DNA from 3 places in the Pseudomonas sp. GW821-FHT09A09 genome. Region 3 is predicted to be linked to each of the others. Evidence: riboswitches for the same ligand, from Rfam matches in the RefSeq annotation. Region 3 holds a riboswitch; each other region holds the start of a gene.

Region 1 (5,379 bases), on a different contig from region 3:
CGGATGGCGTCGTCGGTGTCGGCCTGTTGTTCCACCACCGCCAGCTGTTGCGCGATGGTGCGGCGCGACAAGCTGCCCAGGCGCTGGCCGTCCAACCGCACGTCGCCGCTGGCTGGCGTGCGCAACCCCGCAAGCAGCTTGAGCAGGGTGGATTTGCCGGAACCGTTGGGGCCGACGATGCCGAGGGTTTCGCCTTTTTCGACGTCGAGGTGAACATCGCGCAGCAACTCCGCGTCACGCACCTTGAAGCCCAGGCCGCTGCAACTGAGCACGCTCATCGCGGGTGCCTCCGGCCGATCAGGATCAGCGCAAACACTGGCGCGCCAACCAATGCCGTGACCACGCCGACCGGAATCACCTGGCCCTTGATCAGGGTACGCGACAGCACGTCCGCCGCGATGAGGAACAGCGCGCCGCCCAAGGCACTGGCCGGCAGCAGGCGCGAGTGCCCGGTGCCCAGCAGCAGGCGCACAGCGTGGGGGATCACCAGCCCGACAAAGCCGATGGAGCCGACAATCGACACCATCACCGCCGTCACCAGCGCGGCACAGCCCACCAGCACAAACTGTACGCGCCGCACCGGGATGCCCAGGGAGGCCGCCGAATCAGTGCCGAAGGTGAATGCATCCAGCGCACGGCGGTGCCACAAACACACCGCCAAGCCCGCCACGGCCACCGGCACCGCCAGCCACACTGACGGCCAGCGCACGCCGCTGAGGTTGCCCAGCAGCCAGAACAGGATGCCGCGCGCTTGTTCGGAGCTGGCCGACTTGGTGATCAGGAATGCCGTGAGCGCGTTGAACAGCTGCGAGCCGGCAATGCCCGCGAGGATGATCTGGCCGGTGCCACTGGCCGAACCGCTGGCGCGTGCCAGCAGAATCACCAGGGCAAAGGCCGCCATCGCCCCCACGAATGCCCCCGCCGACAACGACACCAGCCCGCCACCGACGCCGATCAACGCCACCAATACTGCACCGGTTGAGGCGCCGGCGCTGATGCCGAGCAGGTACGGGTCGGCCAACGGGTTGCGCAACAGCGACTGCAGGATCACCCCGCAGGTCGCCAGCCCTGCACCGCACGCGGCGGCCACCAGGGCGCGGGTGAGGCGGTAGTTCCACACCACGCCTTCGTCTATGGGGTCGAGCACGTAGCCCGCCGCCCACAGTTTGTTGGCGAGCACCTGCAGCACCACCTGCGGCGAGATAGCGGTTTCGCCGATGGCCACGCCGGCGAGCACGGCGGCCAGGAGCAGGGCCAGGGCGAGCAGGGTACGGGTCATTGGGGCAGGTCGTAGCCGTCGATGGCCGTGGCCAGTTGTTCAAGGCCGTCGAACATGCGGAGGCTGGCCTGCAGCGCGAGGGCGTCGAGGATGATGATGCGGTTGTTTTTCACCGCGTCCATGTTGCGGGTCACCGGGTCGCTGCGCAGGAAAGCCAGTTTCTTTTCATGGTCGTCAGCCGGGTAGCGGCGGCGGTCCATGCGTGCGATTACCAGGAACGTGGGGTTGGCCTTGGCGATGGTTTCCCAGCCGACGGCGGGCCACTCTTCATCGGACTGCACCACGTTGGTCAGGCCAAGGGTCTGCAACATGAATTCCGGAACACCCTTGTGGCCGGCCACGTAAGGGTCGGCGGCCATCTCGGCGCTGGAGAACCACACCAGCGCACTGGCCTGCTTGAGGCCTTTGCCCTGGGCGGTGGCGACTGACTTGGCCAGGCGCGCCTTGAGGTCGTCGTTCAGCTGTTGGCCGCGGTCCTGCACGTCGAAGATCTGCGCCAGTTGGCTGATACTTTTATAGATAGTCTCGATGCGGAACGGCTCCAGCCGCGTGCCGTCGGCGCCCACCAGGTTGTCCTTGCCTTCGCAGTCGGAGGGCAGCAGGTAGGTGGGGATCTTAAGTTCCTGGAATTGCTCGCGGGTGCCGACCACGCCTTGGGGGCCGACCACCCATTCCAGCTCGGCGGCCACCAGTTGCGGGCGCTTGGCGATCACCGACTCAAAGCTCGGCTCGTTGTTCGCCAGGCGCTCGATGGTGTCGTTCTGAGCCTTGAACTGCGGCAACACAGTGTTGAACCATAGCGAAGTGCCGACCACTTTGTCGCCCACGCCCAGGGCGTAGAGCATTTCGGTGGCGGCCTGGCCGATGGTCACGCTGCGTGCGGGGGCTTGCTGGAAGGTCTGGGTGCTGCCGCAGTTTTCCAGCGTCAGCGGGTAATGGGTGGGCGCGGCCTGGGCCAGGGTGCAGAAGCCAAGGCCGGTGAGCAGGGCGGTAACGCGTGGCAGCATGGGGCAATCTCCGTGTGAACCGTACAGTGAGCAGGGGGAGGTACGGTCGTGGAAATACAGCCATGGACGCTGCCGAAGGGCAGGGCAAGGATGTCCTTCCCGGACACCCCGCCGGTCGTGATAACGCTTGGCCGGCAGGTCTCCTGACTCGTGCGTCGTCGCCACGCTCCGGCCTTCCCGAGCAAGGCTCAGTGGCAGTGTGGAGCAGGCTCAGCACCTACAGTTGCGGGGGCAGTTCCGATTGACGCGGGGGGCCGCGCTTCGGATTCCCTATTAGTCCCGTTTGGGAACCGGCGCGGTATGGTAGTCGATCGTATTGCCAAGGGGGAGATAAAACCCGATCCCCCGTAGGAGCCGGCTTGCCGGCGATGGCGTCGGCGGGGGCGAAATGTCTATCGCCTGATCGGCCGTCATCGCTGGCAAGCCAGCTCCTACAGGGGCTGCGGGTTATTTGCGGTTTAGCCACACGGTTTGGGCGTTGCAGAATTCGCGTACGCCGAAGTGCGACAGTTCACGGCCAAAGCCGCTCTTTTTCACGCCGCCAAACGCCACCCGAGGGTCGGACACGCTGAAGGCGTTGACGAAGATCCCGCCGGTTTCCAACTGGTTGGCGATGTCGCGGGCCTTGGCAGCATCGGTGGTGAAGATGCTGGCAGTGAGCCCAAATTCGCTGTCGTTGGCCAGGGCCACGGCGTGGTCGGCGTCGCGGGCGGTGATGATCGAGGCCACCGGGCCGAACAGTTCCTGTTTGAACGAGGTCATCTGGTCGGTGACGCCAGCCAGCACGGTTGGCTCGTAGTAGTTGCCGGCCCCCGCGACTTTATTGCCGCCCAGCAGCAGGGTGGCGCCTTCTTCCAGGGTGGCCTGGACCTGGCCGTGCAGCTCGTCGCGCAGGTCGAAGCGTGCCATCGGGCCCACATAGGTGGTGGCCAGGGTCGGGTCGCCCATCACCAGGGCACGGCTGGCTTCAACGAATTTGGCGGTGAAGGCGTCTGCCACGCCAGCTTCGATGATCAGGCGCTTGGCGGCGGCGCAGACCTGGCCGCTGTTCTGGAAACGACCAATCAGGGCGGCTTGCACGGCGGCGTCGAGGTCGGCGTCGTTGAGCACGATGAACGGGTCGGAGCCGCCCAGTTCCAGCACGCATTTTTTCAGCGCAGCCCCGGCCTGGGAGCCGATGGCCATGCCGGCACGCACGCTGCCGGTGAGGGTCACCGCGGCAATGCGTGGGTCGGCGATGGCGCTGGACACGCCGTCGTTGCCCACGTTGATCACTTCAAACAGGCCTTCGGCAAAACCGGCTTTGTGGAACGCCTGCTGGATCAGGTAGGCGCTGCCCATCACGTTCGGGGCGTGCTTGAGCACGTAGGTGTTGCCGGCGAGCATGGTCGGCACGGCGCCGCGCAGCACTTGCCACACCGGGAAGTTCCACGGCATCACGGCGAGGATTGGGCCCAGCGGGCGGTATTCGATCTGGGCGCTGCCGTTGTCCACCAGGGTCGGTTCCGGCGCCAGCATGGCCGGGCCGTGAGCGGCGTACCACTCGCTGAGCAGGGCGCATTTTTCGATTTCGGCACGGGCCTGGGCGATGGGTTTGCCCATTTCCAGGGTGATCATCTGCGCCATGTCTTCGGCTTGTTCACGCAGGGCGGCGGCCAGGGCCAGCAGCAGCTCGGCGCGCTGGCTGACCGGTTGGCGGCGCCAGCTGTGGAAGGCAGCAGTGGCGCGGTTCAGGGCGGCGTCCAGTTGCGCGGCGCTTTCGTAGGGGTAGCTGCCGACGGTTTCGCCGTTGGCCGGGTTGATCGAGAGAGCGTGGGTGGTTGCGTTCATGGCACCGTCCTGCTGAATGAATGGATTGGGTTCAGGCTACGGGGCTGTCTCTTTTCTGGAAACTGAATAATATTAAGCAATACATTCACGATTGGAGAATGACGTGGACCTGGTGCAACTGGAAATCTTCAAGGCCGTTGCCGAGCAAGGCAGCATCAGCGCCGCCGCGCAGTTGATTCATCGTGTGCCGTCGAACCTGACCACGCGCATCAAGCAACTGGAGCAGGACCTGGGCGTTGAATTGTTCATCCGCGAGAAGAGCCGCCTGCGCCTGTCGCCGGCGGGCTGGAACTTCCTCGGCTATGCGCGGCGCATTCTCGACCTGGTGCAAGAAGCCCGCGCCACGGTGGCGGGGGAGGAGCCCCAGGGCGCGTTTGCCCTGGGGTCGCTGGAGAGCACGGCGGCGGTGCGCATCCCGGCCTTGCTGGCGGCGTACAACCAGAAGCACACCAAGGTCGAACTCGACCTGAGCACCGGGCCGTCGGGCACGATGATCGAAGGGGTGTTGTCGGGGCGCCTGGCGGCGGCGTTTGTGGATGGGCCGGTGTTGCACGCGACCCTGGAAGGGGTGGCGGTGTTCGAGGAGGAAATGGTAGTGATCGCACCGCTGCACCATGCGCCGATTACCCGGGGGCAGGATGTGGCGGGGGAGAGCATCTATACGTTCCGCTCGAACTGTTCGTACCGCCATCACTTCGAGCGCTGGTTTTCACAGGATGGTGCGGTACCGGGCAGGATCTTCGAGATGGAGTCCTACCACGGCATGCTCGCCTGCGTCAGCGCCGGTGCGGGCCTGGCGCTGATGCCGCGCAGCATGCTGGAAAGCATGCCGGGGTTTACGGCGGTGAGTGTGTGGCCGCTGAGCGACAGCTTCCGGATTCTGCACACGTGGCTGATCTGGCGACGGGGCACGGTGTCGCAGAGCCTGAACAGCTTCGTAAAACTGCTGGAAGAACGCGACCTGGTGGCCGCCTGACACCTGTAGGAGCCCGGCTTGCCGGCGATGGCGATTTCACGGACGCCATCGCAGGCAAGCCAGCTCCCACAAGGGATTTTTTTTGGGGGGGAGGTGAAGTCAGCCGCCGAATTGCAGGGTGCCCATGGCCAGTTTGGCCATGATGGCTGCCGCGCCCAGTTGCACCAGCCACAAGGCCAGACCTCCGAGGAATACGCCCAGTGCCACCTGAAATACCAGGCTCTTCTGCCGCTTGGCCTGTGGCGCGCGCGGGGCGTAGTCGTGCAGTTCGTCGCGGTCGGCGCGCA
Region 2 (12,137 bases), on a different contig from region 3:
GGTGGTGGCGTTCTACCTGCTGCGCGACTGGGACATCATGATGGCCAAGATCCGCAGCCTGCTGCCGCGTAATCGTGAGGAGCGCATCGTCTCTCTCGCCGAGGAGTGTCATGAAGTGCTGGGGGCGTTTGTACGTGGCCAGTTACTGGTGATGCTGGCGCTGGGGATTATCTACGCAGCGGGCCTGATGGCGATCGGCCTGGAGCTGGGCCTGTTGATCGGTCTGATCGCCGGCCTGGCCGCTATCGTGCCGTACATGGGCTTTGTGATCGGTATCGGCGCGGCGCTGGTGGCGGGGTTGTTCCAGTTTGGTGGCGACCTGTATCCGATGCTGGGCATCGTTGCGGTGTTCATGGTGGGGCAGGCGTTGGAGGGCATGGTGCTGACGCCGTTGCTGGTGGGCGACCGGATCGGTCTGCATCCGGTGGCCGTGATCTTCGCGATCCTGGCGGGTGGTGAGCTGTTCGGCTTTACCGGCATCCTGCTGGCGCTACCGGTGGCGGCGGTGATCATGGTGCTGGTGCGCCATGTGCATGATCTGTACAAGGATTCGGATGTATACACGGGGGTGGAAGACCCCGACCTGTAACCCCTTCGTCACAAACCCGGCCCAGGCCGGGTTTGTTGTTTATGGGGGAACTGCGTCAAACAATTTGCGCAAATCGCCCAAGTTAACGCAAACCTTTGATTTTGCTTGTGGTCTGCTGCATTGTGCGCCCGGCGTCACGGGTATAAACTTTGCAAACTTTACACAGAGGCCACTAACGGTTCGTTTGGAGCCGTTCAGTCAGCATGAAACCGATTCAGCTGCCCTTGGGTGTGCGTCTGCGTGACGACGCCACCTTTATCAACTACTACCCAGGCGCCAATGCCGCTGCACTCGGCTATGTCGAGCGGCTTTGCGAAGCCGACGCCGGGTGGACTGAAAGCCTGATCTACCTGTGGGGCAAGCACGGCGTGGGGCGTACCCACCTGTTGCAGGCCGCGTGCCTGCGCTTCGAGCAGATGGGCGAGCCGGCGGTATACCTGCCCCTGGCGGAGTTGATGGATCGTGGGATCGGTATCTTCGACCATCTGGAACAATACGAGCTGGTGTGCCTGGACGATCTGCAAGCGATCGCCGGCAAGGCCGAGTGGGAAGAGGCGTTGTTTCACCTGTTCAACCGCCTGCGTGACAGCGGCCGGCGCCTGTTGATCGCGGCATCCACCTCGCCACGCGAGTTGCCGATCAAGCTGGCTGACCTCAAGTCGCGCATGACCCTGGCGCTGATCTTCCAGATGCGCCCGTTGTCCGACGAGGACAAATTGCGTGCCTTGCAATTACGCGCTTCCCGTCGCGGCCTGCACCTCACTGACGAAGTGGGGCACTTTATCCTCACGCGTGGCACCCGAAGCATGAGTGCGTTGTTCGACTTGCTCGAGCAACTCGACCAGGCCTCTTTGCAGGCCCAGCGCAAGCTCACCATTCCCTTCCTTAAGGAAACCCTCGGCTGGTAGCCAACCCTTGTGTTTCGCGGCTCCTGGCAAATTCCAGGCGCCAGAAAACCTGCGTTTGGGCCGGTTTGGCCACGCAAAAGGCACGTATAGGGTGTTAAGGGCTTAGATGTCATAGTCCAAACAAGAAGTCACATAGATCACGATTGAATTTGCAAATCGATCTGATAGCGGGCATAGTCTCGACTTCTTTACATATCAGCCACGGTCGTGCCCATGCTAAATCGCTTCGCACCCCTCGTGCCCCTCGCACTCGTTACCCTGTTGTTTGGTTGCGCCTCCCACCCTCAACAAGTGGCAGAGCAGCAGAAAACCCAACAGCAGTCCCAGGCAAAATTCGTTGCATCGCAGTCTTCCACTGTTTATGAGGAAGAAGTTGCAACCGAGAAGGAACTGGCCGACTTCGCCGGCAACAAGCCTTATCAGCTTCCAGTTCTGGCCGACAGCATTCTTGAACGCGGCATGTCCCTGATCGGTACCCGTTACCGTTTCGGCGGTACCTCTGAAGCCGGTTTCGACTGCAGCGGCTTCATCGGCTACCTGTTTCGCGAAGAGGCGGGCATGAACTTGCCACGCTCCACCCGCGAAATGATCAACGTGGATGCACCGTTGGTCGCGCGCAACAACCTCAAGCCGGGTGATCTGCTTTTCTTCAGTACGGCGGGTCGTGGTCGCGTAAGCCATGCCGGTATCTACCTGGGCGACAACCAGTTTATCCACTCCAGCAGCCGTCGCAGTGGCGGTGTTCGAGTCGACAACCTGGGTGACAGCTACTGGAGCAGAACCTTCATCGAAGCCAAGCGCGCACTCGCCATGGCCCCGACGACGGTTACCGCTAGCAAGTAAACTTAAAGTGATACTTGAAGTTTGACGTGTAAGCGCTAGAATCCTTGGATATTGTTGGAATCCGTTCGCGCGAGCTTTGCTTGCGCGTTCTGGTTTTCAGCGTTCGGCAGCGAAAAGCCGCATCCAGACCAGGATTGTTCTGCCCATGTCGACCTCAGCCCGCCTCATTCTTCTCGTTTGCGCCGCGCTCCTCAGCGCCTGCGCAAGCCGCCCACCGCCCCCTGCGTTCGTGGCGGCCAAGCCCAAGCCAGTGTTCAACTATTCCAGCCAGAGCTTCTCGCCTGCTGCCGAAGACGTGCTCTTCCGTGCGCTGGGTCTGGTGGGCACGCCTTACCGCTGGGGCGGCAACACACCGGACTCCGGTTTCGATTGCAGTGGCCTGATCGGCTTTGTCTACCGCGATGCGGCGGGCATCTCGTTGCCGCGCACCACCCGTGAGTTGATCGTGATGCGTGCCCAGGACGTCAGCGAAGAAAACCTGCAGACCGGCGACTTGCTGTTCTTCGCCACCGGTGGCGGTTCACAGGTCAGCCATGCCGGGATCTACGTGGGGGAAGGGCGTTTTGTGCACGCGCCGCAAACCGGCGGTACGGTCAAGCTGGATACCTTGTCCAAGGCGTATTGGCAGAATGCCTACCTGAGCGCCAAGCGCGTGTTGCCAGCAAACCTGGCTCGCAACCCCTGACAAAAAACTGTAGGAGCCGGCTTGCCGGCGATGAGGCCCTTGAGGACGCCATCGCCGGCAAGCCGGCTCCTACAGTTCATTTTGCGGCCGACACCCGCCACACCTTGTTCCCCACATCATCGGCCACCAGCAAGTCCCCCTGCTGATCAATCACCACACCCACCGGCCGACCCATGGCCTTCTCGTCGTTGTCGAGAAACCCAGTCAGCACGTCCACCGGTTGCCCTTTGGGCTGGCCACCCTCGAACGGCACAAAGATCACCTTGTAGCCACTGTGCGGCTTGCGGTTCCACGACCCATGCTGGCCGATGAACGCCCCGTTGCTGAACTGCGCCGGTAGTTTATTACCCTCGGCAAACGTCAGCCCCAATGACGCCGTATGTGGGCCCACGGCATAGTCCGGCGCAATGGCCTTGGCCACCAGGTCCAGGTTCTGCGGCGAAACGCGAACATCCACGTGCTGGCCGTAATAACTGAAAGGCCAGCCGTAGAAACCACCCTCCTTGACCGACGTGATGTAGTCCGGCACCAGATCACTGCCGATTTCGTCGCGCTCATTCACCGCCGTCCACAGCTTGCCCGTCTGCGGCTCCCACGCCATGCCATTCGGGTTGCGCAGGCCGGAGGCGAAGATGCGGTGCTGACCCGAGGCGCGATCCACTTCCCAGATCGCCGCCCGACCTTCTTCCGCTTCCAGGCCGTTTTCGCCAACGTTGCTATTGGAGCCAACGCTCACATACAGCTTGCTGCCGTCCTTGCTCGCCACCACGTTCTTGGTCCAGTGGTGGTTGATGCTGCCACCTGGCAGGTCGACCACCTTGGTACCGGCTGCCTTGATCGCGGTTTCGCCCGGCTGGTAGGGGAAACGCAGCAGTTTGTCCGAGTCCGCCACGTACAAATCGTTGCCGACCAGGGTCATGCCGAACGGTGAGTTCAGGTTCTCCAGGAACACTGTGCGCGTCTCGGCAACGCCGTCGTGGTCGGCATCGCGCAGCAATGTGATGCGGTTCGGGCTCGGCACACCGGCGCCGGCGCGGCCCATGACCTTCTCCATCACCCAGCCGCGAATCCCCTTGGCGTCATCCGGTTTGGGCGGCGCATTGGTTTCGGCCACCAGCACATCGCCGTTGGGCAGCACATACAGCCAGCGCGGGTGGTCCAGCCCTTCGGCGAACGCGGCCACTTGGGTGCCAGCGGCCGCCGTGGGTTTTGCGCCCTCAGGCCAGCCGATCGCCGGGGCGATGTTGACGGTCGGGATCAGTGTCTTGTTCGGTTCGGGCAACTTGGGCGAAGGGCCGGTGCCATCGGACACCTGCAACGTTGAGCTTTCACCGCAGGCGGCGAGGGTGCCTGCGAGCATGATCAGCAAGGCGAGTCTGGTTTTATGCATGGTTTTCTCCTTGATACCTGTAAGGGTAGAGGAGTGCGGCGGTCCGATGGTTCAAGTGCGAGGCCAGCTTTAATTGACGCTCCACCCCCAACCCACTAACCTTCGCGGCTTGTTCCAGGTGCTCTGTGGCGCATGCGTCGACAGGGTGAAACAGGGAAGCCGGTGAGTGAGCACACTTGTACACAGTGCTGCCGCGATTCCGGCGCTGCCCCCGCAACGGTAAATGAGTCAAGACGCTGCCTTTTGCCACTGTATCGCGCGCGATATGGGAAGGCGCAACGTCGGCCTGCTCGCTCTTTTCATAAGCGCAGGGCGCCACTCATGAGCCCGGAGACCGGCCCGGAGCATCCAACAGCATCACGGTGGGCGATGCTTGGCTGTCTGTATTGTCTTTTTCCTGCCCGCCGTTTTTGTCCAGCCCCAACGGAGAGCTGCCATGACCGATTCCCCCGACCGCGACGAACGCCACCTGGCGCGCATGCTGCGCAAAAAAGCCGTGATCGACGAGCGCATCGCCAACTCCCCCAATGAATGTGGTTTGCTGCTGGTATTGACCGGCAACGGCAAAGGCAAGAGCAGTTCCGCATTCGGCATGCTGGCCCGGGCCATGGGCCACGGCATGCAGTGCGGCGTGGTGCAGTTCATCAAAGGGCGTAACAGCACCGGTGAAGAGTTGTTCTTCCGCCGCTTCCCCGAGCAAGTGCGTTTCCACGTCATGGGCGAAGGCTTCACCTGGGAAACCCAGGACCGCCAGCGCGACATCGCCGCCGCCGAAGCCGCTTGGGCGGTGTCCCGCGAACTGCTGCAAGACCCGGCCATCGGCCTGGTGGTGCTGGATGAGCTGAATATCGCCCTCAAGCACGGCTACCTCGACCTGGACCAGGTGCTCAGCGACCTGCAAGCCCGCCCGCCGATGCAACACGTGGTCGTCACCGGTCGTGGCGCCAAACCCGAATTGATCGAAATGGGCGACACCGTCACCGAAATGGGCATGCTCAAGCACGCGTTCCAGGCCGGTATCAAGGCACAGAAGGGCGTCGAACTTTGAATCAGCCCCGTCATTGCCCGGCCGTCTTGATCGCCGCACCGGCGTCCGGCCAGGGCAAAACCACCGTCACCGCTGCGCTGGCCCGGTTGCACCGCAACCTGGGGCGCAAGGTGCGTGTGTTCAAATGCGGTCCGGACTTCCTCGACCCGATGGTCCATGAGCGCGCCAGTGGTGCGCCGGTTTATCAGCTGGACATGTGGATGGTGGGCGAGCAGGAAAGTCGCCGCCTGTTGTGGGAAGCGGCCGGTGAAGCCGACCTGATCCTCATCGAAGGCGTGATGGGCCTTTTCGACGGCACCCCCTCCAGCGCCGACCTGGCGCGGCACTTCGGCGTGCCGGTACTGGGCGTGATCGACGGCACCGCCATGGCCCAGACCTTCGGCGCCCTGGCCCTGGGCCTGGCGCGTTATCAGCCGGACCTGCCGTTTGCCGGCGTGCTGGCCAACCGCGTCGGCACCTTGCGCCACGCGCAACTGCTGGAAGGCAGCCTGACTGAAGGCCTGCGCTGGTATGGCGCATTGTCCCGTGAAACTGGCATCGAACTGCCCAGCCGACACCTGGGGCTGGTGCAAGCCAGCGAATTGAATGACCTCGATGTACGCCTGGACGCCGCCGCTCAAGCATTGGGCAGCAGTTGCGAAGTGGCCTTACCGCCTCCGGTAACCTTTGCCGCGCCCGAAGTGATCGTGGCCGAGCCGCTGTTGGAAGGCGTGCGTATTGCCGTGGCCCGCGACGAAGCCTTCGCCTTTACCTACGGCGCCAGCCTCGATCTGCTACGCGCGATGGGGGCCGAGTTGCACTTCTTCTCGCCGATCCATGACCACCAATTGCCAGACGCCGACAGTCTCTACCTGCCGGGTGGCTATCCGGAATTGCACCACCAGGCGCTGTCGCAAAACACCCCGATGCTCGACGCCATCCGCGCTCATCATGCTGCCGGCAAACCCTTGCTCGCCGAGTGCGGCGGCATGCTGTACCTGCTCGACTCGCTGACCGATGTCGAGGGTACCCGCGCCGAACTGGTGGGCCTGCTGCAAGGCGACGCCGTGATGCAAAAGAAACTCGCGGCCCTGGCCCTGCAGAATGTCGAGCTGCCCGAAGGCACGCTGCGCGGCCATACCTATCACCACTCCCTCACGACCACCGAGTGGCAGCCGATTGCCCGTGGCCTGAGCCCCAATGGTGGGCGTGGTGCCGAGGCGGTTTTCAGACAGGGGCGTATGACCGCGTCCTACGTACATTTCTATTTTCCATCCAATCCCGTGGCAGTGGCCGCCTTGTTTGCGCCAGACCAGGAAGCCGCCATCGCAGGCAAGCCAGCTCCCACAATGTACCGAGTTGAAACCCCATCCAATGTGGGAGCGGGCTTGCCCGCGAAGAGGCCATGACTGACAACGCCTTCCCCGAAGCCGACCGCGATGCCATCTACCGCGCCATCGCCGAACGCCGCGACATGCGCCATTTCAGCGGTGGCACCGTCGCCCCTGAATTGCTGCACCGTTTGCTCCAGGCTGCCCATCAGGCCCCCAGCGTCGGCCTGATGCAACCCTGGCGCTTTATCCGTATCAGCGACCGCCAACTGCGTGGGCAGATTCAACAACTGGTGGAAGAAGAGCGCGTACGCACCGCCGAGGCGTTGGGCGAACGCTCTGATGAGTTCATGAAACTCAAGGTCGAAGGCATTCACGACTGCGCCGAAGTGCTGGTCGCGGCGTTGATGGATGACCGCGAGCGCCACATCTTCGGCCGTCGCACTTTGCCGGAAATGGACATGGCCTCGCTGTCCTGTGCCATCCAGAACCTGTGGCTCGCCGCCCGCGCCGAAGGCTTGGGCATGGGCTGGGTCTCGCTGTTTGAACCCCAGGCCCTGGCCGATCTGCTGGGCTTGCCGCCTGGCGCAAAACCTTTGGCGGTGCTGTGCCTGGGGCCGGTGGCCGAGTTCTATCCGGCACCGATGTTGCAGCTCGAAGGCTGGACCGAGCCTCGGCCGCTGAGTGACATGTTGTATGAGAATGCGTGGGGAGTGAGTCAATGAGTGTGGCCTTGCTGTGTGTCGCTGCGGTGGCGCTGGATGCGCTGCTGGGCGAGCCCAGGCGCCGGCATCCACTGGTGGCGTTCGGCAATTTTGCCGGGCGCATCGAGCAGCGTTTCAACACCGGTGGGCGCGGTTGGCGCAGCCATGGCGTGACTGCGTGGTTTATCGCAGTAGTGCCGTTGACCCTGCTGGCCACGGCGCTGTCGTGGGCGCCGTATATCGGTTGGGTACTGGAAATCCTCGCGCTGTACTGCGCCCTCGGCATGCGCAGCCTCGGTGAGCATGTGATTCCGGTGGCGCAGGCCCTGCGCAGCGATGACCTGGACGAAGCGCGCAAACGCGTCAGCTACCTGGTGAGCCGCCAGACCAGTGAATTGGACAGCACCGAAGTCGCCCGCGCCGCTACCGAATCGGTGCTGGAGAACGGCAGCGACGCGGTGTTTGCCGCGCTGTTCTGGTTTGTGGTGGCCGGTGTGCCGGGCGTGGTGCTCTACCGCTTGAGCAACACCCTCGATGCCATGTGGGGTTATCGCAACGAACGCTTCGAACGTTTCGGTTGGGCAGCGGCCAAGATCGACGACGTGCTCAACTACATTCCCGCACGCCTGGTGGCGTTGACCTACGCCGTGCTCGGCAAGACCCGCCTGGCCCTCAAATGCTGGCGCACCCAGGGCCCGACCTGGGACAGCCCCAACGCCGGCCCGGTGATGGCGGCGGGTGCTGGCGCCCTGGGTGTGGAGTTGGGCGGCGCTGCGATCTATCACGGCGAAGTGCACCATCGCCCGCAATTGGGCGAAGGCCCGGCGGCGGGTGCCGATTCCATCGACCGGGGCTGGCAACTGGTGCAGCGCGGCGTATGGTTGTGGCTGCTGATCCTGTGCGCGGGGGCGCAATTCTATGCTTGAACACGGTGGCCGGCTGCGCAAGGCAGCGATTCAGTACGGGATTGCCGAAGCCGACTGGCTCGACCTGTCCAGCGGCCTCGCGCCCTGGCCGTGGCCGATCCCGGAGATCCCGTTGCGCGCCTGGGCACGCTTGCCCGAAACCGATGACGGCCTGGAGCAAGCCGCCAGCGAATACTACGGCGCTGCGCACCTGTTGCCGGTGCCCGGTTCCCAGGCGGCCATCCAGTTGCTGCCACGCCTGCGCCGTGCCGGCAAAGTCGGCGTGTTGTCGCCGTGCTATGCCGAACACGCCGAAGCCTGGCGTCGCGCCGGCTATGTGGTGCGCGAGGTGCAGGAGCAGGAAGTCGACTTCTTCCTCGACGGCCTCGACGTGCTGGTGGTGGTCAACCCCAACAACCCCACCGGCCTGAGCCTGTCGCCGCAACGCCTGCTGGACTGGCATTCGCGATTGGCCCAGCGCGGCGGTTGGCTAGTGGTGGATGAAGCCTTCATGGACGTCACCCCTCAATTGAGCCTGGCGGGCCAGGCCCACCAGGTTGGCCTGATCGTGTTGCGCTCGTTTGGCAAATTCTTCGGCCTGGCCGGAGTGCGGCTGGGCTTTGTGCTGGCCGAGCGCAAGCTGCTCAAGTTGCTGGCCGAACAGGTCGGCCCCTGGGCAGTCAGCGGGCCAACGCGCGTGTTGGGTCAGGTGTGCCTGCGCGACACTGCCGGCCAGGCCCGGCAACGCACGCGTTGCATCGAGGCGGGCCGACGTCTGTTTGCCTTGCTCGAGCGCCACGGCTTTCAGCCCCAGGGCGGCTGCGCGTTGTTTCAATGGTTGATCACGCCCCACGCTGAACGCATGCACGAATTCATGGCCCAGCGCGGCATTCTGCTGCGGCTGTTTGTCCATGACAGCAGCCTGCGCTTCGGCTTGCCCGACACCGAGGCCGACTGGTTGCGCCTCGATGAGGCCCTGGCCGCCTACAAGGAAGCTTCATGAGTACATTGATGGTGCAGGGCACCACGTCCGATGCCGGTAAAAGCACCCTGGTGACCGCCTTGTGCCGCTGGTTGGTCCGCCAAGGGGTGGCGGTCGCACCGTTCAAACCGCAGAACATGGCGCTCAACAGCGCCGTGACCGCCGAGGGCGGCGAGATCGGTCGCGCCCAGGCCGTGCAGGCTCAGGCCGCCAACCTGCCACCCCACACCGACATGAACCCGGTGTTGCTCAAGCCCAACAGCGACACCGGCTCCCAGGTGATCATCCATGGCCGCGCGGTCACCAGCATGAACGCCGTCGCCTATCACGACTACAAAGCCATCGCGATGCAGGCGGTGCTGGCCTCGCACGCGCGGTTGAGCCAAGCCTACCCGGTGGTGATGGTGGAAGGCGCCGGCTCCCCGGCAGAGATCAACCTGCGCGCCAATGACATCGCCAACATGGGCTTCGCCGAAGCCGTGGACTGCCCGGTGCTGCTCATCGCCGACATCAATCGCGGCGGCGTGTTTGCCCACTTGGTCGGCACGCTGGAGTTGCTGTCGCCCACCGAGCAAGCGCGGGTAAAGGGCTTCATCATCAACCGTTTTCGTGGCGATATTGCCTTGTTGCAGCCGGGCCTGGATTGGCTGGAGGCGCGCACCGGCAAACCGGTGGTGGGCGTTTTGCCCTATGTGATGGATTTGCACCTGGAAGCCGAGGACGGTATCGACCGGCGCCAGATCGACAAGGCTGCGCAGGTGCTCAAGGTAGTGGTGCCGGTGCTGCCGCGTATCAGCAACCACACGGATTTCGACCCGCTGCGCCTGCATCCCCAAGTGGACTTGCAGTTCGTCGGCCCGGGCCAGCCTATTCCCGCTGCCGACCTGATTATTTTGCCGGGCTCCAAAAGCGTGCGCGCCGACTTGGCGTACCTGCGTGCCAATGGCTGGGACAGCGCCCTGGCGCGGCATCTGCGTTACGGCGGCAAGGTGCTCGGCATCTGCGGCGGCTTGCAGATGCTCGGTGAGCAGGTGCATGACCCGCTGGGCCTGGAAGGGCCTGCCGGTTCCAGCGAAGGGCTGGGTCTGTTGGCGTTCAGTACGACCCTCGAAGAAGAAAAACAGCTGCGCAACGTTCGTGGCCGTTTGCTGCTTGAAGACGCCGAGGTCAGCGGCTATGAGATTCACGCCGGCGTTACGACGGGCGATGCCCTGTTGCACGCCGCCGTGCGACTGGACGATGGCCGCAGCGACGGCGCCAGGAGCGCGGACGGGCAAATCCTCGGCACCTACCTGCACGGGCTGTTTGAAACCCCGGCGGCGTGCAGCGCCTTGCTGCGCTGGGCCGGGCTGGTGGATGTGCAGGAGGTGGATTACCACGCGCTGCGCGAACGTGATATCGATCGCCTGGCGGACCTGGTGGAAAACCATCTGGATACCGAGTTGCTGCGCACGCTATGTGGAATCTGACCATGCGACTGCGAACCTCCTCGTGCATTAACGTTGACGATCATCGCCGGCAAGCCGGCTCCTACAGGTTTGCAGCATGCATCAACTGATTTTGGGTGGTGCCCGCTCCGGCAAAAGCCGCCTGGCCGAAAAACTCGCCAGCGACAGTGGCCTGCCGGTCACCTACATCGCCACCAGCCAGCCCCTGGATGGTGAGATGAATGCGCGTGTCGCGCTGCATCGCCAGCGTCGCCCCGACCACTGGAGCCTGGTCGAAGAACCGCTTGAACTGGCGCGCGTCCTGCGGGAAAACGCAGCCGCTGGGCAATGCCTGCTGGTGGACTGCCTGACCCTGTGGCTGACCAACCTGCTGATGCTCGAAGACGGCGAGCGCCTGGCGATCGAGCGCGACCAACTGCTGGACACCCTGGCGTCGTTGCCGGGTGAAATCATTTTTGTCAGCAACGAGACCGGTCTGGGTGTCGTGCCGCTGGGCGAATTGACTCGCCGCTATGTGGATGAAGCCGGTTGGCTGCATCAAGCCTTGGCCGAGCAGTGTCAGCGCGTTGTCCTGACGGTCGCCGGCCTGCCCCTGACTTTGAAAGGTACTGCGTTATGACTGACACCTGGTGGCTCAACCCCTGCAAAACCATCGACGCCTCGGCGCACGCTCAAGCGCTGGCGCGCCAGCAGCAATTGACCAAACCGGCCGGTTCCCTCGGCCAACTGGAAGCCTTGGCGGTGCAATTGGCCGGCTTGCAGGGCACGGTCAAGCCGTCGGTGGATTCACTGTGGATCGCGATCTTTGCCGGTGACCATGGGGTGGTGGCGGAGGGCGTGTCGGCTTTCCCGCAGGAAGTTACCGGGCAGATGCTGCACAACTTTGTCACCGGCGGTGCGGCCATCAGCGTATTGGCGCGGCAACTGGATGCGCAGTTGGAAGTGGTCGATCTGGGCACGGTGACGCCTGCGCTGAACCTGCCGGGCGTGCGCCATCTGAACATCGGTGCGGGCACTGCCAATTTCGTCAACGGCCCGGCGATGACCGAGGTTCAAGGACGGCTCGCCCTGCAAGCCGGCCGCGACAGCGCACGCCGTGCGCTGGAAAGCGGCGCCCAGCTGTTTATTGGCGGTGAGATGGGGATCGGCAACACCACGGCGGCAAGCGCGCTGGCGTGTGCATTGCTGGCCTGCCAGGTCAGCGACCTGACAGGCCCGGGCACCGGCTTGAACGCCCAGGGCGTGAGCCACAAGGTGGCGGTGATCGAGCGTGCATTGGCCCTTCATGCGGGGCAGCGCGGCGATGCGTTGCAGACCCTCTTCAA
Region 3 (12,137 bases):
CTGGTACTCACCATCACCCTGTCCATGGCGGTGACGCCACTGCTGTTACTGGTGTGCCCCAAGCTGTTCAAGCCCAAGGCCAAGCCGGTTGAAGTGCCCGAGGAATACCGCACCATCGAAAGCGATGCGCCCCGCGTGGTGATCGCCGGCATGGGCCGCATGGGCCAGATCGTCGCGCGTATTTTACGCGCGCAGAACATCTCGTTCATCGCCCTGGACACCTCGGTGGAAACCATCGAGCTGACCCGCAGTTTCGGCGGCATGCCGGTGTTCTACGGCGACCCGCAACGCCCCGAGATCCTGCACGCGGCCAAGGTTGACCAGGCGGAATTCTTTGTGATCGCCATGGACGACCCGGAAATCAACATCAAGACGGCGGAGCTGGTGCGCAACCTCTACCCGCACATGAAGATCATCGCCCGCGCCCGCAACCGCCAGCACGTTCACCGCCTGGTGGACCTGGACGCGTCACCGGTGCGCGAAACCTTCTACTCCAGCCTGGAAATGAGCCGCCGCACCCTGGTCGGCCTCGGCTTGACCCAGGCCCAGGCCGATGCGCGCATCACCCGCTTCAAGAACCACGACCTGCAAGTGCTGGCTGCCCAGCACGCGGTGTACGACGATGCGGCCAAGGTGATGCAAACCGCCCAGGAAGCCCGGACAGAACTGGCAAGGCTGTTTGAGATGGACCGGCTTGAGGAGGAGTCCGACAAGATGTGAGGCAGCAGATGAACGATATTGCGAATTTTCTGACAGAATACGCCGCAATTTCGTTCATCTCTGGAGCGCTACATGGCCACCCTCACCAAGACCGCCGCCCTGCTGGCCCTCGCGCTCAGTGCAAGCGTTGCCTTCGCGGCCAGCAAACCCGCGCCACAGAAGGCCGACACCCAAACCATCTCGACACTGGGCGGCAAGTTCACCTTCAAGCTGCCCAAGGCGTATGTGGCCGACACGCTGCCCACTGGCAAGGCCGAAGACGGCACCGCCGACACCCAGGGCACGCTGTACGCCAACCAGACCACCAAAAGCGTGGTGATCGTCGCCGAAACCGCGCGTAAAGATGGGGTTACGATCCAGGACAACGACACCCAGTTCCTCGATGGCGCCGTGGCCGGTTTTATCAAGGACCAAAGCGCCGCCCTGCCGGACTTCAAGAAGCAAGGCGAAAAGAAGCTGACCTTCAAAGGCCTGGGCCTGCGCCAAGTCGACAGCACCGCCACCCAGGGCGGCGGCAAGACGCTGAATTCCACGTTCCTAGGCGGTTCGGGTAATCACCTGCTGGTGATCCAGGCCATTTCCCGTGGGGATGATGTGAAGGGACATGCGGAGTTGGTGAAGCAGATCACCGGCGGTAAGTAACCTGATCTCTCTTGCAACTTAGCACCCCTGTGGGAGCTGGCTTGCCTGCGATAGCGGTGTATCAGTCAACGGCGATATCGACTGATCAATCGCTATCGCAGGCAAGCCAGCTCCCACATTTTTTTGAGGTGCGGGTTATTTCAGGCTTTTTTCCAGCCAGGCCTTCAGGTCCTGCACTTCGGCCTCGCTCACGGTATGCGGCATGCCCGGGTAGCCGTGAAATTCCGGTTTCAACCCCAACCCCGTCAGCACTTCGTTCGCCCGCGTCGCCGACGCATAAGGCAGCGCCTGGTCCAGCGTGCCGTGGCCGATGAAGATCGCCAGCGCTCCCAACGCGTCATTCGGTTTCAGCTCGGCCTTGAGCACTGGCAGCACACTGCCACTGAGCGCCGCGATCCCACGTACCAGCTCCGGCTGCCGCAACCCAACCTCGTAGGACATGATCGCGCCCTGGCTGAAGCCCACCAGGAATACCCGGTCGGGCCGGGTGTGGTACTTGGCGGTAGCTTTGGCCACAAAGTCTTCGATGAGCTTGGCGCTGCGCTGCAGGTCGGCCGTTTCGCCGTTGTACTCAGCGTCACCCTGGGTCTTGGCAAACCAGCGATAGCCGTGAGGGTCCACCGGCATGGGCGCCCGCGCCGACAGGTAGGTCCAGGTGGACGGCAGCGCATCCTTGATGCCAAACAGGTCTTCCTCGTTGCTGCCAAAACCGTGCAGGAAAATCACCAACGGCTGGTTGCGCGCATCGGTCTGGGTCTGTTCCAGGTACGCCAACGGCAGGTCGGTGTGCAGCGAATCGTCGGCATGAACAGCGCCAGCCACCAGGGTCAGCGCCAGGGCAAACAATTTGAGCATGGGACGTTACCTCAGGGTTTGCGCAACAAATAGGTGTCCATGATCCAGCCATTGGCCAGGCGCGCGGCCTTGCGCACCCGTTGAATGTCGTCCGCAACGTCGGCCACTTTACCGCTGATCAGGATCTCGTCCGGTGTGCCCAGGTAGGCACCCCAGTAAATATCCAGGTCCTGATCGGCCACGGTACGGTAGGAGTCTTCGGCGTCGAGCATCACCACCAGGGTGTCGGCATCGCTGGCCTGCCCTGCTGCCAACCGGCGCCCGGTGGTGATCTCGACAGACTTGCCAATACGGTTCAGCGGCACTTTGTGCTGCGCTGCCAGGGCCTGCACGCTGGTGATGCCAGGGATCACTTCGAATTCAAAGGTGCAACGGCCACTGGCCAGGATCGCCTGCAGGATCCGAATGGTGCTGTCGTACAGCGCTGGGTCGCCCCAGGCCAGGAATGCACCCACTTCGCCGTCAGACATTTCCTCGTTGATCATGCGCTCGAAGGTCTGCTGTTTGTCGCGGTTCAGGTCCTGCACGGCGGTGGTGTAGTCGATATCACCACGCACACGCTCGGGGCAGTCGGCCTCGACAAAGCGGTAGCCGGGCTCGGTGATGTAGGTCTCGCAGATCTCGCGGCGCAGGTCGATCAACTTGTCCTTGCTCTGGCCCTTGTCCATCAGGAAGAACACGTCGGTGCGGTTGAGCGCCTTCACGGCCTGCATCGTGATGTAGTCAGGGTTGCCGGCGCCAATGCCGATGATCAGGATGCGTTTCATGGGTTGCTCTCATTGCGGGGCGTGGATTTTGCCATGTTCGCGGGGTCAGGCGTGAGTTTCCAGGCGCAGGCGCCACACACGGTTGAAACGCAGCTCGGTGCAGGACAGCGGCTCGACGTCGACCCGGTAGAACATCGACAGCGGCAACTGCAGCACGTGCAACAGCGCGGCACGGATCACAAAGGGATGGGTAACGGCCACGACATGCCCCGGCTGGCTTTCCAGGGCTTTCATCCACTGCCCGACCCGCAGGCAGATCTGGTCCACCGACTCGCCACCGTGGGGCGCGCTGGCGCTGTCAGTGAGCCAGGCATTCAAGGCCTCGCCTTCCAATTGGTCGATGGCCTGGCCTTTCCAGTGGCCAAAATCACCGTCGCGCAAGGCGTCTTCCACCTGTGCGTTGTCTCCGAACAAGCTGGCTGTCTGCCGGGCCCTGGCTTCCGGCCCGCAGATCAGGCGGTGTTTTTTCGGGTAGCGACCGGCCAGGGATAACGCCTCACGCTGCCAGTCCAGCACAACGGGTTCGTCATCGGGAAACCGCCCCTGCTTTTGCGCCAGCGTGGCGGCATGGCAGATCAGGCTTAAACGGGTGGTCTGCATCACAAATTCACTCTGCTTCGGTGCGCAGTCAGCGTAGACTGGCGAAGTTGTTTCAACATGTTACAACGAACATGAAACAGGAAGCCGGTTCAATACCGGCGCGGTCGCGCCACTGTATTCGGCCCCACAGCCGTAAGCCAGACCCTGTTTCAGCTCCCTATGCTTTCCATTTCGGGACGCGTCATCCCTGGAGGTTTTCATGGCTAACACCGCTGCAACCCACCCTGATGTCTATGTGCCAACGATTCCCCTGGGCGAAATCCTCCCCTGGGCAATCTTCGGCGGCCTGCTGTTGATGCTGGCGATCTACTTCGTTGGCGCCGAGCAAGGTGCCACGGCGGTTTTCAAAGGCATGTACGTGCACGAATTCGTCCACGACGGTCGCCACCTGCTGGGCTTTCCCTGCCATTAATCAATAAGAGAGACATGACATGACAGGGCAATTACTCGTTCGCGGGATGCTGGTGGGCCTGCTCGCCGGCGTATTGGCGTTCGGCTTCGCCAAGACTTTTGGCGAACCGCAAATCGACAAGGCCATCGCCTTCGAAGACCAGATGGCACAGATGCACGGCGATACGCCGGAAGAAGAACTGGTGAGCCGCGACGTGCAAAGCACCTTCGGCCTGTTCACCGGCGTGGTGGTGTACAGCGTTTCCCTGGGCGGGATTTTCTCCCTGGTGTTCGCCTACGCCCTGGGCCGCATCGGCAAGGTTGGTCCCCGTGGCCTGGCGGCGCTGCTGGCATTGGCGGCATTTGTAACGCTGATCCTGGTGCCCGGCCTGAAATACCCGGCCAACCCGCCATCGGTGGGCGACCCGGAGACCATCGCCCAACGCACCCAGCTGTTCTTCCTGATGTTGCTGGTGTCGGTCGCGGCCGCCGTGATCGCGACCAACGCCGCACGCAAGCTGATCGCCCGCCGTGGCGTGTGGGCCGGGGCAGTCCTGGGCGTGGCGCTGTACATCGTGATCGTGTCGGTGGCGGGCAGCCTGTTCCCGGTGATCAATGAAGTGCCGGAACAATTCTCGGCCGTGCTGCTGTGGAAATTCCGCGTCGCCTCGCTGGGCATCCAGCTGGTGCTGTGGACCACCCTGGGCCTGGTGTTCGGTGCGGTGGCCGAGCGCCTCTTGAGCCAGCCACGCGCACGCTTGAACTCCTGAACTAGATTCCGGGATGGGCCAGGTAGAACACCTGATAGCCCGTCCCGGGATGCGCCCCATCCAGTGCCTTGGCCGACAAGGTGATCCGCACCAAACGCCAGGCTTGCACATCCAGCGCCAGGAACACCGCAAAGGTGTCACGGCTGTCCGCCACCTGCAGGTTGCGCGCCTTCTCCTCAGCCAGTATCGCGGCCCGGTCCGCCCCCGGCGCCAGTGGCCACTCTTCCCGATACAAACTCAACGCCGCCTGCGCCGGCCCACGTTGCACATCCAGCGGCAGCCAGCTTTCGATATGCGGGCGGCCGAAACTGTCGAGCACTTTCTGGAAGCGTGACCCCAGCAGAAAGTCGGCGGCCTGCAATGGGTCTGACCACAGGTACACCGACGCATACACGTTGCCGCCCTGCTCCTGGGCGATAAAGGCCTTGAACAGCAACCCCTCGGCGTTATCCCACAATGGCCCCAACTGTGCGGCGCGCCGGCGAATCACGCCCATGTCGTAGTCGGCGGGCAAGCGGTGCGAATACTGTTTGGCGAACATATAAAAACTCCCGTGCAAGATGAGGTTCCAGCTTGCGCAGCAGCGATGATTTCAACAAGATATGACCCGATATATGTGCGATAAGGAACTGATATGACTGACGCACCCAAACCCCTGGATATCGACACCGTGCACGCGTTCGTGCTGGTCGCCGATTTCACCAGCTTCACCCGCGCCGCCGAGGCGCTGGACACCTCCCAGGCCGCCATCAGCCTCAAGCTCAAACGCCTGGAAGAACGCCTCGGTTATCGTCTGCTGGAACGCACGCCCCGGCATGTGCGGCTGTCGCCCCAGGGCGAGCAATTCATCGTCGCCGCGCGCGCCCTGCTCAACGCTCACGAACGCGCCTTGGGCGACATGGCCGCCCAAGTGCAGCGACGCCTGGTGATCGGTATCAGCGACCACGTGGCCGGCCCCGACCTGCCGCTGTGGCTCAGCCGCCTGGCGGCCTACGACCCGCTGGTGATCCTCGAGGTGCGCATCGCCTCGTCCCGCGACCTGGTGGCCGCGTTCGACCGCAACGAACTCGACGCCGTGATCGTGCGCAACGAAGGCGACCGCCAAGACGGCGAAGTCCTGGCCGTGGAACGCTTTGGCTGGTTCGCCGCCCCCACCTGGCAACACCCTCCCGGCACGCCGCTGCGCATGGCAACCATGGCCGCACCGTGCGGCGTTCGCCACCTGGCCACCCGCGCCCTGGACGAAGCCCACATCGACTGGACCGAAGTCTTCGTCGGCGGCGGCGTAATGGCCGTGGGCGCCGCCGTGAGCGCCGGCCTCGGCGTCGCCGCCCTCGCCCACCGCGTGGCCCCGCCCGGCGCGGTGGACGTAAGCACGCAATTTGGACTGCCCGCATTGCCCGTCAGTGAAGTGGTGCTCTACAGCCGGATCAGCGATGCACGCTCACGGGAAACCTTGCGCGCGCTGAGTGCAACCTTCCGTGGGGTGCTGCAACGCTGAACCCGGCGCCCGGTTTGGCACATGCCTGATTCACCGAGGCGCCTGCCTCGCCGGCAAGCCGGCTCCTACATTTGGACCGCGCCGACAGTTGGAAACCGGCCAACCCCAATCCCTGTAGGAGCCGGCTTGCCGGCGATGGCATCTGCTCGGAGTGCCTGATGTACCGAGGCGTCTGCATCGCCGGCAAGCCGGCTCCTACAGATCCACACCACTCAGAAGTAGCCGTTACCGCAGAAACGGATATGTACTCAATCGAACCACTCCCGCCGCCCCTCAAACGTCCCCACAATCAACTCCACCACCATCCTCACCGCCTCAACATCCTGCACCCGCGCATTCACCGCCAACCACACCTGCCGCTGCATACTCTCAGCCAGCAACCCCGGCAACGCCACCAACCCCCGGTCAAAACTGCTCATGTAATGCGGCAACAACCCAATGCACGCCCCACAGCGAATCATCTCCAACATCAACGAATACGCCTGCACCTGCACCACCGCCGCCAGCCGCTGCTCCACCACCGCGTTCCAGGGTTGCAACGCCTCCACCTGCACATCAGGCTGCCACTGCACCAGCATGTAATCGTCCAGGTCTTCGACACTGTCCGGCCGCGTGGTCAACCGCGAATACCGCTTGGCGATATGCGGCAAATAGTGCAAACGCGCCAGCGCCCGAGGCGGCTCCGTCGGAAAACTCGGCCCCGGCAACGGCCCGTCGGCATCCGACAGCCACAACACCACATCCGCGTCCACTGCCTGCAAGGACAACTGACTGTCCAGGGAAATGATCTCCAACCGCACACTGGCATTGCGGCGCAGCAAGGCGATCAGATCGCGCCCGAGAATGTCATGCAGGATCGGCTCGGCCACCGCCAGGCGAATCAGCGGTTGCTCCACCACCGGCAAACGCCGCTCATGGGCCAGGGCCACCAGGTGCGCTTGCAACTGCTGACCGTCACGACTGAGCACCAGCCCATTGCCCTGGTAGGTGAACAACGAATGGCGCAGCTGTTCCTCCAACTGCGCCAGGCGTTTGCGCAGCAACGTCGCCTTGATATTCAGGCTGCGCGCCGCCTGCATGAAACAGCCACAGCGCGCGCTCACCAGGAAATAGCGCGCCACCTCCGGTTCGATCTCGTCGGCCTGGGCCAACCAGGCGCTGCGCGGCGCCATCGGTTCACGATAGGGTGCAGCCCCCTGGGGGGCAGACGGTTCTAGAAATGCCATGGGAGACTCCCTGTCTTGTAGGTCTTGTGCATCCAATGCGTGTTTGCGTGTGTTACTCCAGCACCTTGTTCAATTCGGCACCGTCGATGCTCAAAGTGGCGGTATTGAGCATGCCTTCCAGATAGGCCTTGGCAATCTGCTCCTGGCGTTGGGCGCGCAGGGCCTGGGTCAGGCGTTCGCGCAGTTCATCGAGCGTGGCGGTACGTGACGGTTGCTGGCCGATCAGCTTGAGCACATGGAAACCGGCCGGGCTTTGCACCACCTCCGACACGGCCCCTACCTTGAGCCGCGACACCGCCTCGCGTACCTGGGGCACCAGTTGCTGCAACGGTTGCATGCCCGAGTCGCCACCGCGCTGGGCGGTGTCCGGGTCCTGGGAATATTGCGTGGCCAGGGCGGCGAATTCGCCCGGTGCGGCTTGCGCCCTGCGGCTCAGTTCCAGGGCCTGGCGGCGCACGGCGTCGGCGCCTTGTGGGTCGTTGACCGCCAGGAAGATCTGGCTCACCCGGTACATCGGTGGCGTCACCCACTGAGCCTTGCCGCTGTCGTAGGCCTGTTGCAGTTCAGCGGCGCTGGGGTAGTCGGCCGGCACTTGGCTGACCGACAGCATGTAGTCACGGAACACGATCTGCTCGGTGGCGGCGCGGGTCTGCTGCTCCACCTCAGGGCGCTGGCGCCAGCCTTGGGCGTCAGCCTGTTCGAGCACGGCCTTTTGCGCCAGACGCGAACGAATCCAGGTCTCCAGCGCGCCACGATTGCCGCGCAGTTGCTCGCGGGACTCGGCGGGCAAACTCGCCAGCACGCTTTTCAGCTCGGGCACGTCGATCTGCTGGTTGCCCAGGCGCGCCACGGCCGGGCCGTCTTGCAGCGGCTTGCCGGCAGGTGTGGGTTGCTGCGCAGCCACCGGGTCGTTGCCCGGGCGCAAGCCCAGGCCCACCGCAACCACCAGCAACGCCAGGGCACCGGCGCTGACCATCAGGGTTGGCTTTTTCACAGGACTGGCGCCTCTTCACCCTCAGGGGCGGTAGCGGCCTGCGCCTGCAATTGGGCAGCCTGCTGGCTGTACTCGCGCAGGTAGACAATGAACTCCTGCAACAGGCGGTCCCACAGTTCCAACTGGCTGCGCAGGTGGGTAGCGCCGACACCGGCCACCACCACGTCCATTTCCATCAGCAGGAATTCACCCTGCAATGACAGCCGTGCAAAACGGCGCGAAGCGTTCCACACCTGGGCCAGGCCTTCGGGCAGCTCACCTTGTACTCGCAGTGCGCAGCTGTAGGTGAAGTCCACGTAGTTGCCCGGCTCTACCGCCGCATTGCCAAAACGCACGGCAAAGCCGATGCCCTGGCTGGCGCTGAGCAATTGCACAATGCCGTTCTGTTCGGTCTGGTTGACCCGGTAGCCGGCTTCCTGCAGCAGCTCGGTGAGGCTCTGTGGGGTCACGCTGGTGATCAGTTGAACGTCGCTCATCGTAGTCTCTTCCTTGTCGATCAATGATTAAGGGCGGTATGCGGCGCATCGAAGCGGTTTTGGTAAAGCTCGTCGCCAAACCCCTGGGCCAGTTCCTCGAACTTGACCCGCGCGCTGCTGGCGAAGGGTTGGCGGATGCTCATCACTTCGGCCACGTCGATTTTTTCGTAGGCCGCGAGCAACTGCCGGGCCACGCCGTACATCTGTTGATTCTTGACTGAACATTGCTGCACTTGTGTGTCACGTTCAGTCAGTTGCGCCTGCAAGCGGGCGCGCTCGGTTTCCTTGCCCTTGGCCAGCACCAGCAACTCGTCATAGGCCTTCTTGAACTTGCCGATCTGCTCATTGCTCGCCGCCACCTGGGCCTGCGCCTGGCTGTGCAGGTTCTGTTGCTGGCCGGCCAGTTGTTCGGCTACGCCACGGGCTTTTTCCAGTTCGGCGGTCAGCTGCTTGATCTGCGCCTGGGCCTGCTTGGCCTGGTTTTCGGCGGCAATGCGCGCCGCACTGGCCTGGGCCTGTTCGCTTTGCAGCGCCTGCAATTGCTGGGTGGTGCTGCGCAGTTGCGTACGCAGGCGCTCTTCCATGCCTTCCGCCGAGGCCGCCGTGGCGACGAACAGCAACAACAGCCCGCCAATTCGCATGTTCATGTGGCATCTCCCTGCGCATCAGAAGCGCGTGTTGAGTTCCAGTTGCATCACATCCACTTCGAACGGCGCGCCGTACACTTCCGACGCGCTCAACCAACGCGCACTGGCGTAGATGTTCTTGTCGAGGCCGTAGTTGGCGCCAATGAAGTAGCCCTTGGCGTTGGTGCCGCCCAGGTGGAAGGACGAGTCGTTGAAGCCGTCGGGCAAAGCGTCAGGCTGGATGTACTTGTAGCCAGCCAACACGTTCCAGTCGCCGCGCTTGCGCATCTCCAGCGCACTGCCGAGGGTGAACTGAACCATCAACGCATTGCCGCCACTTTCAAACTGGCCCTTGCTGTTGATGTTGTTGACGATCTCGCCTTCGCTGCGCTTGAGCATCTCGCCCTTGTCGTAGGCCAGGTTGTGAATGAAGTTGCCTTGGGTGCGCAACTTGAAGTCGCTCGGCAGCTCGGCGTCCCACGCCAGGTTGAGGTCCAGCACATCGAACTTGGAGGCCAGGCCCACGTACTGCGGCTGCGGGGTCAGGCCAGGCGTGGCTGGGTTGGGCGAGATATTGCGCAGCAGGAACAGACTGTTGCCCTTCTGCATGAAGGCCAGGCGTGAACCATCGGAGTCGCAGCCGGGCGCACCGGCCCAAGGCGCACAAGGGCTGGAGCGCTGGCCTTCGATATCGTCGAAGTGGTAGTAGGCCACCGCGCCCTTCAGGCTGTTGTCGCGGTTGATCTTCCAGTTGGCGCCAATCTGCCCGCCGAACAGCCATTTGGTGTCGCTGTCTTCCTTGTCGAAACCGTTGCTGCTGGCCGCGTCGGAGGTGTACTCCACCGGGAACACACCCAGGGTGCCGAACAGCCCCCACTGGTTATTCAAGGCATGGTTGAAGTTGGCGGCGATACCGTCGAAGTTCAGATCACCCGAATACATCATGTCGGTGGAATAGAACGGGTTGGCGAAACGACCGGCCGTGAGGGTCACGTCCTGCGTGGCCTTCCAGCTCAGGTAGCCCTGGTCGAGCCAGATGTCCTTCTTGCCAAAGCCGCCCCCCAGGGTCTGGGTGGTGGATACCGGGTTGTTGTCCGAGCCGGTGCCGATGCGGATACCCGCGGTCCATTCCGGCGAGATCACCGCTTTCATGCCCAGGCGGGCACGCAGGCGGAACAGGTTTTCCCGGTCCTTGGTGGTATTGAGCAGCGGCGGTAACTTGGTGTTGGTGTCTTTGTTGACGTCGTACGGCCCGCTTTCATTGAGCTTGGCGTAATCGACCAGCTCATTGCTGTTGTTGCCCGAGAAGTAGCGCGACTCGTCCCGCAGGCGAATGTCGCCGTCAAAGCTGATGCGCGACACCCAATCGGGAAAGGTGTTGGGCTGGGCCCAGTTTTCATTCTTGGCGGTGGCCATGACTTCGGCCTTCACCTGATCACGGATCTGATCACGCACCGCTTGCGGCACGTACTGCACCCGCACATCCCCAGGTGCTGCCACCGGGCCGCTGGCAACCACCGGCGCGGCGTTGGCCTGGCGCGCCTGCTGGGCTTCTTTTTCGGCCTGGGCGATCAGCCCGTTGGCGGTGTCCTGGGTCAACACGCCCTGCTGCACCAGCAGGCGGATCAGGTTGATGGTGACGTTTTCCGAGGGGGCGACCGGCGCTGCTGTCGCCTGGCCGACCAGGGTCGCGATGACCATGCCAACCGCCAGGGTCAGTCGATTCACGGGGGAAATCATGTGTACGCAACTCCTGTAAAAAACCGTAGAAAGAGGGTTCGATCAATCCGGACGCCGGCCCTTGAGGGACAAGCGCATGGGCAGCGTCAGCGACGCCGGCGGCTTCTGTGTGGCGCGCGGTGCCTGCACCAGCGCGAGCATCTGGGCGTCGGTCTCACTGTCACCACTGGACTTGGCCACCACCGCCCGCGTGACCTGACCATCCGCGCCCAGCCACAGGTCGATCTGTATGGCAAAGGCCTTCTTGCGCAGCTCCCGGTCCTCGCGCATCAGGCGCTGGTAGGTGCCCGCCAGGTACTGTTTGTAAGTGCCAGTGCCCAACCCGCCGCCGCCACTGCCCGCCATGCCGCCGCCCTTGCCGGCGCCGATGTTGAAACCATCGTTGCCGGACTGCGCATCGCCATCGATCTGCATCGGGTTGGCCAAGTCGTCCGCCGGTGAAGGCGGTGCCTCTTCGGCCGGCTTAACCTCTTCGGGTTCGGGGCTGGGTACCGGCTCCGGCACCTTTTCTTCCACCTGGGGCTCGGGTTCCTTGGGTTTTTCCGGCGGCGGTGGCGGCGGTGGCGGCAACGGGATAATCGTCGGCACCTTGGGCGCTTCACGCCGCACGCCACTCATGTCATTGGCCCACTGCCACAAGAACCAGGCGGCCACGGCGCCCAGCAGCAGGCCAGCGCCCCATTTCAACGGGCGCAACGGCGGCTTCTTCTTCACTGCCAGGGGCGCGATCGGGATCTGTGCGGTCATGACTCAGCCCTGGCTCGGTTTGCCGGTGACCAGCCCGACCTGGGACAGCTCCAGCCGTCGCAGCAAATCGAGCACTTCGATCA

Evidence for each region. Region 3 has a riboswitch for cobalamin ahead of AC07OV_RS16315 (CbtB domain-containing protein). Riboswitches for the same ligand answer to the same signal wherever they lie in the genome.
Region 1: it holds a riboswitch for cobalamin, as region 3 does, so the genes downstream of both, AC07OV_RS30495 (ABC transporter substrate-binding protein) here and AC07OV_RS16315 (CbtB domain-containing protein) in region 3, are expected to answer to the same signal.
Region 2: it holds a riboswitch for cobalamin, as region 3 does, so the genes downstream of both, cobO (cob(I)yrinic acid a,c-diamide adenosyltransferase) here and AC07OV_RS16315 (CbtB domain-containing protein) in region 3, are expected to answer to the same signal.

What each region holds. Positions count from the first base shown of each region.
Region 1 is NZ_JBWKPU010000077.1:98-5,476, reverse strand. Features, by position in the region: gene AC07OV_RS30505 (ABC transporter ATP-binding protein) at 1-278, opposite strand, end outside; gene AC07OV_RS30500 (FecCD family ABC transporter permease) at 275-1,279, opposite strand; gene AC07OV_RS30495 (ABC transporter substrate-binding protein) at 1,276-2,286, opposite strand; cobalamin riboswitch at 2,403-2,596, opposite strand; gene AC07OV_RS30490 (aldehyde dehydrogenase family protein) at 2,734-4,116, opposite strand; gene ptrR (putrescine utilization regulator PtrR) at 4,220-5,092, shown strand; gene AC07OV_RS30480 (hypothetical protein) at 5,192-5,379, opposite strand, start outside.
Region 2 is NZ_JBWKPU010000015.1:153,018-165,154, forward strand. Features, by position in the region: gene AC07OV_RS15805 (AI-2E family transporter) at 1-589, shown strand, start outside; gene hda (DnaA regulatory inactivator Hda) at 793-1,497, shown strand; gene AC07OV_RS15815 (C40 family peptidase) at 1,711-2,340, shown strand; gene AC07OV_RS15820 (C40 family peptidase) at 2,486-3,025, shown strand; gene AC07OV_RS15825 (PQQ-dependent sugar dehydrogenase) at 3,102-4,415, opposite strand; cobalamin riboswitch at 4,515-4,772, shown strand; gene cobO (cob(I)yrinic acid a,c-diamide adenosyltransferase) at 4,852-5,463, shown strand; gene AC07OV_RS15835 (cobyrinic acid a,c-diamide synthase CobB) at 5,460-6,851, shown strand; gene bluB (5,6-dimethylbenzimidazole synthase) at 6,848-7,498, shown strand; gene cbiB (adenosylcobinamide-phosphate synthase CbiB) at 7,495-8,403, shown strand; gene cobD (threonine-phosphate decarboxylase CobD) at 8,396-9,385, shown strand; gene AC07OV_RS15855 (cobyric acid synthase) at 9,382-10,833, shown strand; gene cobU (bifunctional adenosylcobinamide kinase/adenosylcobinamide-phosphate guanylyltransferase) at 10,910-11,431, shown strand; gene cobT (nicotinate-nucleotide--dimethylbenzimidazole phosphoribosyltransferase) at 11,428-12,137, shown strand, end outside.
Region 3 is NZ_JBWKPU010000016.1:84,611-96,747, forward strand. Features, by position in the region: gene AC07OV_RS16290 (monovalent cation:proton antiporter-2 (CPA2) family protein) at 1-720, shown strand, start outside; gene AC07OV_RS16295 (DcrB/PsbP domain-containing protein) at 793-1,362, shown strand; gene AC07OV_RS16300 (alpha/beta hydrolase) at 1,498-2,217, opposite strand; gene cobF (precorrin-6A synthase (deacetylating)) at 2,229-2,984, opposite strand; gene AC07OV_RS16310 (histidine phosphatase family protein) at 3,030-3,584, opposite strand; cobalamin riboswitch at 3,611-3,751, shown strand; gene AC07OV_RS16315 (CbtB domain-containing protein) at 3,784-3,996, shown strand; gene AC07OV_RS16320 (CbtA family protein) at 4,016-4,744, shown strand; gene AC07OV_RS16325 (DUF4865 family protein) at 4,746-5,285, opposite strand; gene AC07OV_RS16330 (LysR family transcriptional regulator) at 5,379-6,245, shown strand; gene AC07OV_RS16335 (LysR family transcriptional regulator) at 6,494-7,471, opposite strand; gene AC07OV_RS16340 (peptidylprolyl isomerase) at 7,524-8,465, opposite strand; gene AC07OV_RS16345 (YbjN domain-containing protein) at 8,462-8,941, opposite strand; gene AC07OV_RS16350 (DNA repair protein) at 8,962-9,588, opposite strand; gene AC07OV_RS16355 (putative porin) at 9,607-11,307, opposite strand; gene AC07OV_RS16360 (energy transducer TonB family protein) at 11,350-12,054, opposite strand; gene AC07OV_RS16365 (ExbD/TolR family protein) at 12,058-12,137, opposite strand, start outside.